Vallitalea longa: one gene and its partner. The protein of the gene in region 2 interacts with the protein of the main gene of each other region in a pairwise test. Links are inferred from orthologs where the notes say so. Each region holds a gene or a part of one and is shown on either strand. Other genes may lie near its edges.

Region 1 (4,067 bases), on a different replicon or contig from region 2:
CATGTACGTATATTAAGGAGGTGCAAGTATGGCTAAGTGTGATATTTGTGATAAAGGCGTATCTTTTGGAATTCAAGTAAGCCATTCCCATAAAAGAGCTAATAAAATGTGGAAACCTAATATTAGAAGAGTTAGAGCAATTGTTAATGGTCAACCTAAAAGAATTAATGTTTGTTCTAAGTGTTTAAAATCAGGTGCGGTAGAACGTGCATAAAACAATCCCCATAAGGGGATTATTTTTTTTATTAAATAATTGCAGTATCAGTTCTAACATTTTAATAACCAAATACCTATACATAAACTAGTAAGTGAAAGAATGACACCTACAGCTCCTTTAGGTAGTATAGAAATTAATAGCATTCCTATGGATATAGATACTAATATGACTCCTATAAGCTTAGTTCGAAAGCACATTACTTTCACCATACATTAATTATTATTACATTATATGTTTAATATACCTGTTTGATAACCAATACCGTACTTATCTTTAAGAAATCTGATATCCGCTAATAATCATTAGTATGTTAATCCCTTGAACGAATAACTATCAAAATACCTTCCTTAATACATATTTTGGCTTGTTTCTCCGTAAATTCATTGCTAACACCTATTGAAATCCCTTTCTTCATAGTATAGCCGAATAATGGGTATTTTAATCCAGCGGTTGTGATTCCAGACACTTCATTAGTTAAAGGTATTAAAGATATGTATTTGTAATCACTTCTTTCAAAAGAAGTAGTTACATCGATTAGGGTAATGATATTATTCTTATTTATGATTCTACATTTAACATTTTTCTCTAAAGGAATCATCAGTATATGAATGTTCGCAAGAGTATGATCCATTCTGCTACCTATTCCTCCAAATATATCAATATGGGTACTTCCCATATCAATTGCTTTCATTATAGCTAAATGAGTGTCTGTTTCATCTTTTTCAGCAATAAAGTTGTCTATTAGAATTTTGGGATCATGTGTTAAGGTGTCAATAATTTTTGGGTCTATAGAATCAAAATCTCCAACTACTAGATTAGGCTTCAAATTAATATTATACATATACTGAGCCCCTTTATCCACACCTATTATATAATCGTATCTATTACAATCTGTAAATTTCTTTAGGAAATCTAAATCTATAGTTCCTCCTGTGACAATTAATGTTTTCATATCTATTTTTCACAAACCTCTCTAAAGGCTTTAATTGTATTATTTATATCTTCTGATTTATAGATTGCTGAACCTGCTACAATAACATCTGCTCCCGCATTAACAACTTTTTTTACATTATCCAGTGAAATGCCTCCATCAACTTCAATTTCACAATTAAGTCCTCTACCACAAATAACATCTTTTATTGCACTTATCTTATGCAATGAGGAATCAATGAATTTTTGTCCTCCGAAACCAGGATTTACAGACATTACTAATACCATATCAAGTTCATCTATAACATATTCCAGAACACTATTAGGTGTTGCAGGGTTTAATGCTACCGCTGCTTTTAGTCCATAATTTTTAATCAATGAAACAGTACTATGGAGATGTTTACATGCTTCTGCATGAACTGTAATAATATCCGCTCCTGCATCTTTGAATTCTTTTATATATCTACTTGGTTCTTCAATCATAAGGTGAACATCGAATATCTTATCAGTAGACTCTCTTATACTTTTGATTATAGGTGTACCAAATGAAATATTAGGTACAAATGAGCCATCCATGACATCTATGTGAACATAATCACAACCTGCTTCATCAATCTTTTTAATTTCATTACCTAAATCCGCAAAATCAGCTGCTAAAATTGAAGGTGCTATTTTAATCATTTTACCATCTCCTAATATCTTTTAATTCATTGTATAGTAATTTGTAACTTTCATATCTTGATTTGCTTATTTCACCATTTTCTATTGCATCCTTTACTGCGCAATTAGGTTCACTTATATGATTACAACCATAAAATTTACATTTATCTTCATATCTTTTAAATTCTATAAAATAGTTTTTAAGGTCATCTTTTTCAATTTCATTAATATATAATGAGCTAAAACCAGGTGTATCAACAACATAACTGTCCTTGTCAAAAGCTAATAGTGTTGCATGTCTTGTGGTATGTTTACCTCTTTTTATCTTTTCACTGACTTCTCCAGTTTCAAGCTCTTCAACAGATTGAATCAGGTTAAGTATAGAAGATTTTCCTACACCTGAAGGTCCTGCAAACACAGTTGTTTTATCATATAATATATCTCTTAGAGGCGATATGCCTATATCTTTTACTGCACTTGTTAGAAGCACATTATATCCTGTATCTTTATATATTTGTTTTATATCTTCTAATTCTTCATCTTTTATCGTATCTACTTTATTAAAACATATAACTACATCAATACTCTCTTTTTCAGCCATTATTAAAAATTTATCCAATAAATTAAAGTTCGGCTTAGGATTTTCTACTGCAAAAACTATTACAACTTGGTCTATATTCGCAACTGTTGGCCTTACCAAGCTATTCTTCCTTGGTAGAATCTCCAATATATTACCTTTCATAATCTCATTTTCAAATACGTCTATCTCTACATTATCTCCAATGAGCGGCTTAATCTTTTTATTTCTAAAGACACCTCTTGCTTTACATTCAAATATACCTTTTTCCGGTACATGTATATAGTAAAATCCAGCAATACCCTTGATGATTTTACCTATCATTAATTAGCCCCCTCTTTTTTAAAAACAAAGGGACTTTCATATTGAAAAACATCATTCAAATAAACTTTAATAGATGCTTCTCCTTCACCTGAAACGATTATTGACATAGGAAACTCCTCACTTTTTACTGTTTTATTAAATACCACATTCTCTTTTTCTTGATTAACCAGAACAACTTTAACTTGCCCTTCAGTTTGATTCACATCAAGCATATCGTTGATAATTTCTGTATGTTGGCTAAAGCTAATCTTTTTTCCCAAACTAACAACAAAATCTACAATATAATTTTCTGCAACTTCTTCACCAGGTTCAACATTTTGATTGATTACTTGGCCTTCTGGTATTGTATCATGATTTATACGTGAGACACTTCCAATCTTCAAATTACTATTTGTCAATTTATTTCTAGCTTCTTGTTCAGTATCTTTCCTTAAATTAGGTACAATCGTTTTTTTCTCTTTCTTCCCTTCACTTACAACAATAGTAACTATACCACCCTTTGGTAGATCTGTATCAGCTACAGGATATTGACTAATGACAACTCCTAAAGGTATAGAATCATGATATTGCTTCTCCATCTTTGGAGTTAAATTATTTGATATTATCCTACTCTGTGCAGTTGTAAAGTCAATATTAAGTACTTCCGGTACTTTAAAGGTTTGTACGCCCTTACTAACGGTTACCTCAACGACTTCGCCTTCTTGCAATAAGGTATTTTCTTCTGGCTCTTGTTTTATTATCTCATCCACCTCATAAGTATCATTATAAGCTGTTTCTATAATGTTAACATCTATACCATCAGGTTCCAAAATCTCTTTTGCCTCTTCCACAGTTTTTCCCTCTACCTTTGGTATTAATACTTCTTTTGGTTTCAATTTGTTTTTTATTCCATTAATAGCAAAAAATGATATTATTGATACTAAAATAATAGCGGATACTACTCCCATGAACACTACAATTTTTTCTATTTTTGGTGTTTTCTTACTAGGATTATTCTTTTTCTTGATATCTTTATCGTCCCATATTTTCTTCATATCATTATCAGACATGAAAAGGGTAGGTGAATCATCCACTATTTTAATATCAACAAAATCTTCATCTGGTGATATATTGGCTTTTTTCAAATCATCCATCAATTCATTAGCACTGGAATATCTAAATTCCATTTTCTTTAATGTTGCTTTTATAATTATAGACTCTAAGCATTTAGAAATATCGGGGTTTTTTTCTCTTGGACTTGGTAGATCTTCATTTATATGAAGTAGTGCTACTGAAACTGGACTTTCAGCTTGATAAGGTAATGTTCCTGTAGCCATTTCATACATAGTAATACCTAGAGAGTATAGATCACTTTTTTCA
Region 2 (5,446 bases):
GTTATTATGAAAATCAATACTCCTGTTGCCGCTGCCAGACCCATTTTGTCATGTAGGAATGCGTTCTGATATAGATATACTCCCAGAACCTGAGAACTGTTGCCAGGACCTCCACTAGTTGTTGAGTATACTTCTGTAAATAGTTTAAACGCACCAATGATAGTAATTATTGAACATACCAATAATTGTTCTTTTACAAGGGGAATCATTATATTAACAGCTCTTCTGAATGGTCCTGCCCCATCAATAGCAGCTGCTTCCAAATAATCTCTCGGTATATTTTGTATAGCAACAACCATAAGCAGAGTTATATATCCTGTAAACTGCCATTGACTCATAGCAATAATACAGTAAATAGCTGTTTTAGAATTTCCCAACCACGACTGAGTTAAATTCTCTAATCCCATTGCACGCAGTGCAGAATTAAGAAGTCCGACATCTGGTGAATAGATAAATGTAAATAATAGACCAACTGCAGTTAAAGAGATCAGTGCTGGTAAAAAATATATATTTCTATAAACATTCCTTAATCTTCCTGTTAGTTTACTTTCCAATAGTAATGCAATTACAGTACCAAAGCCTACTTGTACAATTAATGAAATAACTGCATACATAATATTATTTTTCATCATTATTGGGAAAGTATCATTTGTAAATAGTTTTATATAATTATCAAAACCTGCAAATACTTTTGTTGAAGAATACGATGATAAGTGAAAAAAACTATAAATGAAGTTACATATAACTGGTATATAAACAAAGAATAGAACCATGAATAATCCCGGTATTATATAATAGTAAGGAACTAGTTTTTTCCTTTTCATCATAATATCCACCACCTTTCTGATAAGAAAGGTGCACCTATGAAGATAATAGAGCACCTAACATTTTAATTATTCAACTTCTGTACTGGATGTATTTCTAGCTTCCTCTGCTACCTTTTGAATCTTTTCCATGACTTCTTCTGGAGTTATATCCCCATTAGTAAGATCAGAAATTGATGTCAAATATTCATTGGCAATAGTTGAATACAATGAAGCATCAAACCATCCAGACATTGTCTTAGCGCTTTTTATTACTTCATAAGCCTCAAGCAATTTCTGGTCTTCAAGTCCTTCTACAATTCCAATTCCTGCATTGAACCATCCAACCTCTTGGACTTCTTTTTTACCCACTTCAGGTCCTGTAAAGTATTTTAGAAATTCTATACTTTCTTCTGGATATTTAGTATTAGCAGAAACAACAAAACCTTCTGGTGAACCAGTTAATAATGTTGGGTCTCCTTCCCCTTCAATAAGTGGGAAACTAAACATTCCATAATTCAAGTCTGGATTTTCCTCAGCTAGATATGTAATTTCAACTAATTCTGCAAAAAACATAGCAGCTTTTTCTTGAGCGAAATTATTACGAGCCATATCATGTGGTAAACCATTTACAGAATCATTAAAATATGGAATTAATTGCTGATAATACTCCAATGCCTTTAAATAATTAGGATCAGTAAATTCTCCTGTCGCAGGTTCTAGGTCTTTTAATCTGGTATCATTATCGACTAACATCTGATTAAGACTTCCTATGTAGTGAGATGATGGCCATTGATCTTGGTTACCGTATGATATAGGTGTGATGTCCTTAGCTTCTAAAGCCTCACATACTTCAATAAACTTGTCCCAAGTTTTTGGAATTTCCAAGTTGTTCTCCTTAAAAATATCAATGTTATAGAACATCATCTTAGCATCTAATCTAAATGGTATTCCATATAGGATATCACCACTTCTGTACTCATTGACTTGTGATTCAAGAAGTGAATTCTTCCACTCCTGATCATTATTAAAAGATTCTGTAAGATCCATGATCAATCCTTCTCTTAAAAAACGTTCTGAAAATTCTCCTGACCAACTGAAAAAGACATCTGGACAATCTTTACTTCCTACTACTACTTTTATTTTTTCCTTATACGGCTGATTCTGAGCACTCGATACAACTATATCAATATCAGGATGATCTGCTTCATATTCTGCTACTATTTTTTCAATAAATGAATTGAAAGGTTCATCAGGAAATCTGTGAAATAATTTGATTACTTTTTTTTCTTTATCTTCCCCATTACTTACATCATTGGATTTACTACATGCTGTTAACGAAAACAACATAACAACTATTAGTAACACTCCAAAAATTCTACCTAATCTTCTTCTCATATTATTGTCCTCCCATAATAGTAATAATAAAGTTTTGGATACATCTAAAAACTAAATATATAATTTATCTAAATTCTCTTTTAAGTAGAAAACCCTTCATTGATAAAAGAGAAATAGCATTCATTATATCTTAATTGAAGCTTTTATTTCCTATAACTCTTACCAAAACCAAATGCCCCATCACAGCTACAAATACTAGATGAAAAAATTGCTGCTCTATATAGATTAGCTCTAACTATTAAATCTTTATATTCTTCTATTTTCGTAATACCCTTATTTCCTGATTCATCAGAAAAATCAACTGCGTATTTCATATCATTGATATAGCCAGTCAAGAAAGCTGTAATAAATGAATCACCTGCTCCCATTGTATCAACTGCATCAACTAAACAAGGAGACTGTTCATAGAACTTACCATCTACTAATAGTAATGCTCCTCTTGATCCTCTAGTTGCAATAACTATATGTTTACAACCATATGAAATGATATTTTTCATCAATTGAGTGATATCTTCATCTTTCATCTCACTACATGAAATACTTGCACAGTCGAGATACTTACAGCATCGTTCTAGATAATCTTCAGTATAACGATTAGAAAAATCCATAGAAATGAACTTACCGTATTTTCTTACATCAACTAAGTCATTTTCTATAAAACTGAAACAGCTTGTATGTACAATATCAAAATCATTAATATAAGAAAAATCTATTTTACTAAGACCTAATGGATGCTTTGCAGATACACCACCTTTGTTAGAACCTACAAATACTCTGTCACCCTCCACTAATTTTACCTCTGAATACCCATTTTCCCCCTGAAAAAATCTACAATGATTCATTTCTATACCTAATGATTTTGAAGTCTGATATACATGTTTCCCTGCCTCATCATCACCAAATACACCAAGATAAGAAGCTTTTATACCAAGTATATTTGCATAAACTGCGAAATTCAAAGCATTGCCTCCAGGATACATTGTTTTTGTATTAATGTATCTATCTACAACATTATCTCCCAATCCAAGCACTAGTAGCATATTGATGCCCCCTTAAAAGTATTATGTTTTATCTATACATTTATTATATTACGTTATAATACCAATTGCAACAAAAAAAATAATATATTGTATAATTTGTTGGTTTTATATATTATTTTGTAGATTTTTTATACATATTATACAAAAAATATTATGGTTAACTTTTAGTATTTATTGTGCATTAATTAATACGCAATATTATTATTTTACAACTAATATAATTAATCACTTAACAAGTTATTATTAAATACTTATATATATAATATTATTAATTAGTCTAATATATAATTAGAATAATATACAATTTATCTTTCAATTAATTATATTAATTTTTTATGTATTAAAATGTATCATAACGTTTATGGAAATATGGATTAATAATCACTTTAAGCATTTAGTTGAATAGATATGTAAAAATAAGATAAATGATATCCATATAATAATAAAAACTGATTCACATTAGCAAATCAGCAATTATATTATCATTTTGAATTTTTTAGGATTGACTACTTGTCTACTATTATGTATAGGATTTCCCATTTTATCATAACAGACACATCTGAGTAATAGCAATGGAGTATTACTTTCTATATTTAATAACTGGGCTTCTTCGTCGGTTGCATAACATACATCTAATTCTGTCCTACCTTCCAATGGGACGGTCTCATGTTTATTCAATAACTTATAAAGGGAACCCTCTAAATTATCAGTCAAGAGAAATGAATATTCTGTTGAAAAACGAGTATCTTCTACCATAACAGGTTCATCGTCACAATAACGTATACGTTTAATTGATAAAACATTAGCGACACTGTCATCCAAGCCTAATTCTCTTTTATCTCTATCAGTAGCATTAATTAATCCTGCAAACAATAAAGTAGCAGATGGTACTTTCCCTAATATTTCACAAGACATACTAAATCCCATAAATTTATTCATATTTCTTACGAGTTTGACTTCCGCTACAAAAGTTCCTACTCCTTGTTGTTTAACTAGGTAACCTTCTTCTACCAACTCACCAATAGCTTTTCTTACAGTGATTCTACTAACCTGATATTTTTCACTCAGTTCAATTTCCGTAAGTATCTGATCCCCTGGTTTCAAAATATTATTAGTAATATCATCCTTGATAGCTTCAATTAATTGTCGGTATAAGGGCACACTCGAATTTTTATCAAGTGGTGTTCTATCCATGGCTTTCTCCTTTTTATTATATATTCTTTACCTCTTCATTGTTAGTATATCATAATCCATAAAAAAAACAAAGACATGTTATAACAATTCATTACAACTGTATACGTTTACTTTCTCTATTATCAAAAGTATAGATACTATCAAATCCTGCTGCCTTAATTATATCATAAGCTTTTTCAAAATCTCTTCCGATATCTTGAATATTGTGAGAATCTGAACCTAGAGTAATAATTTCACCGCCTGCAGCTCTATATAGTTTTAATATTTCTAAAGAAGGCATTGGCTCATTCAATCCTTGTCTCAAACCAGAAGTATTTATTTCTATACCTTTATTCTTATCAATCAATCTTTTGAATATTTGAGATAATTCATCTTTATATTTAGCTAAATTAACTTTTATATTATTTTTCGAAGCATATCTCTTAATCAAATCCAAATGTGCAAGGCAATCAAAATCTTCATTGTCAGCCAACTCATATACTTCTTCTAAATATCTTTTACTATAAATGTCTATTATACTATGATTATAATTGATCTGACTAAGATCCAGATTCCTTATTTTATGTACGGAGGCAAGCACAAAATCAAATTTGTATGATTCCAATATCCTGTTTGCTTTCTCGTGTTGTAAATGCTGCTGTCCTAATTCAATAGCTTTTTTGATTATTATTCTATCACTGAATTTGTCTTTACACTTATTGATAGCTATAAAATATTCATCCAAATATGCTTCATTGAATCTATAGCTAGCTACTCCATCTATGTAAAATTCATAATGATCTGTAATTGCGATTTCCTTGAATCCTTTGTCTATAGCTGATCTGCACATATCTTCCATAGATGAATTCCCATCAGGTGAAATACTGCTATGCATATGATAATCTTGATAAATTCTTTTCATAATCATGAATAACTCCTTCTAGATAAAATTATAATTTTTATCCTATTGTCAATTCTGTTATTAATATTTATCAACCCATAAATTATATCACATTATGTCGACTAAAGCTA

What was found. The genes of interacting proteins can lie anywhere in the genome.
Region 1: the proteins of QMG30_RS20260 (region 2) and rpe interact in binary tests that used the Escherichia coli proteins (3 or more experiments, as listed by UniProt). The link is inferred for Vallitalea longa from one-to-one orthologs.

Annotation. Positions count from the first base shown.
Region 1 is NZ_BRLB01000020.1:55,284-59,350, reverse strand. What follows is about bases 1-2,798. They hold rpe (ribulose-phosphate 3-epimerase), read right to left. Parts: upstream 1,829-2,798; coding sequence 1,172-1,828; downstream 1-1,171. Other genes in these bases: pknB (Stk1 family PASTA domain-containing Ser/Thr kinase), read right to left, coding at 2,708-2,798; rsgA (ribosome small subunit-dependent GTPase A), read right to left, coding at 1,830-2,708; QMG30_RS21135 (thiamine diphosphokinase), read right to left, coding at 528-1,169; rpmB (50S ribosomal protein L28), read left to right, coding at 29-214. In the rest of the region: more of pknB, read right to left, coding at 2,799-4,067. UniProt on the Escherichia coli protein: Catalyzes the reversible epimerization of D-ribulose 5-phosphate to D-xylulose 5-phosphate.
Region 2 is NZ_BRLB01000018.1:47,982-53,427, reverse strand. Bases 1,294-4,199 are described here. They hold QMG30_RS20260 (PfkB family carbohydrate kinase), read right to left. Parts: upstream 3,242-4,199; coding sequence 2,345-3,241; downstream 1,294-2,344. Other genes in these bases: QMG30_RS20255 (GntR family transcriptional regulator), read right to left, coding at 3,716-4,199; QMG30_RS20265 (ABC transporter substrate-binding protein), read right to left, coding at 1,294-2,201. Outside these bases: QMG30_RS20270 (carbohydrate ABC transporter permease), read right to left, coding at 1-827; more of QMG30_RS20265, read right to left, coding at 894-1,293; more of QMG30_RS20255, read right to left, coding at 4,200-4,435; QMG30_RS20250 (histidinol-phosphatase HisJ family protein), read right to left, coding at 4,527-5,336. UniProt on the Escherichia coli protein: Catalyzes the ATP-dependent phosphorylation of fructoselysine to fructoselysine 6-phosphate. Functions in a fructoselysine degradation pathway that allows E.coli to grow on fructoselysine or psicoselysine.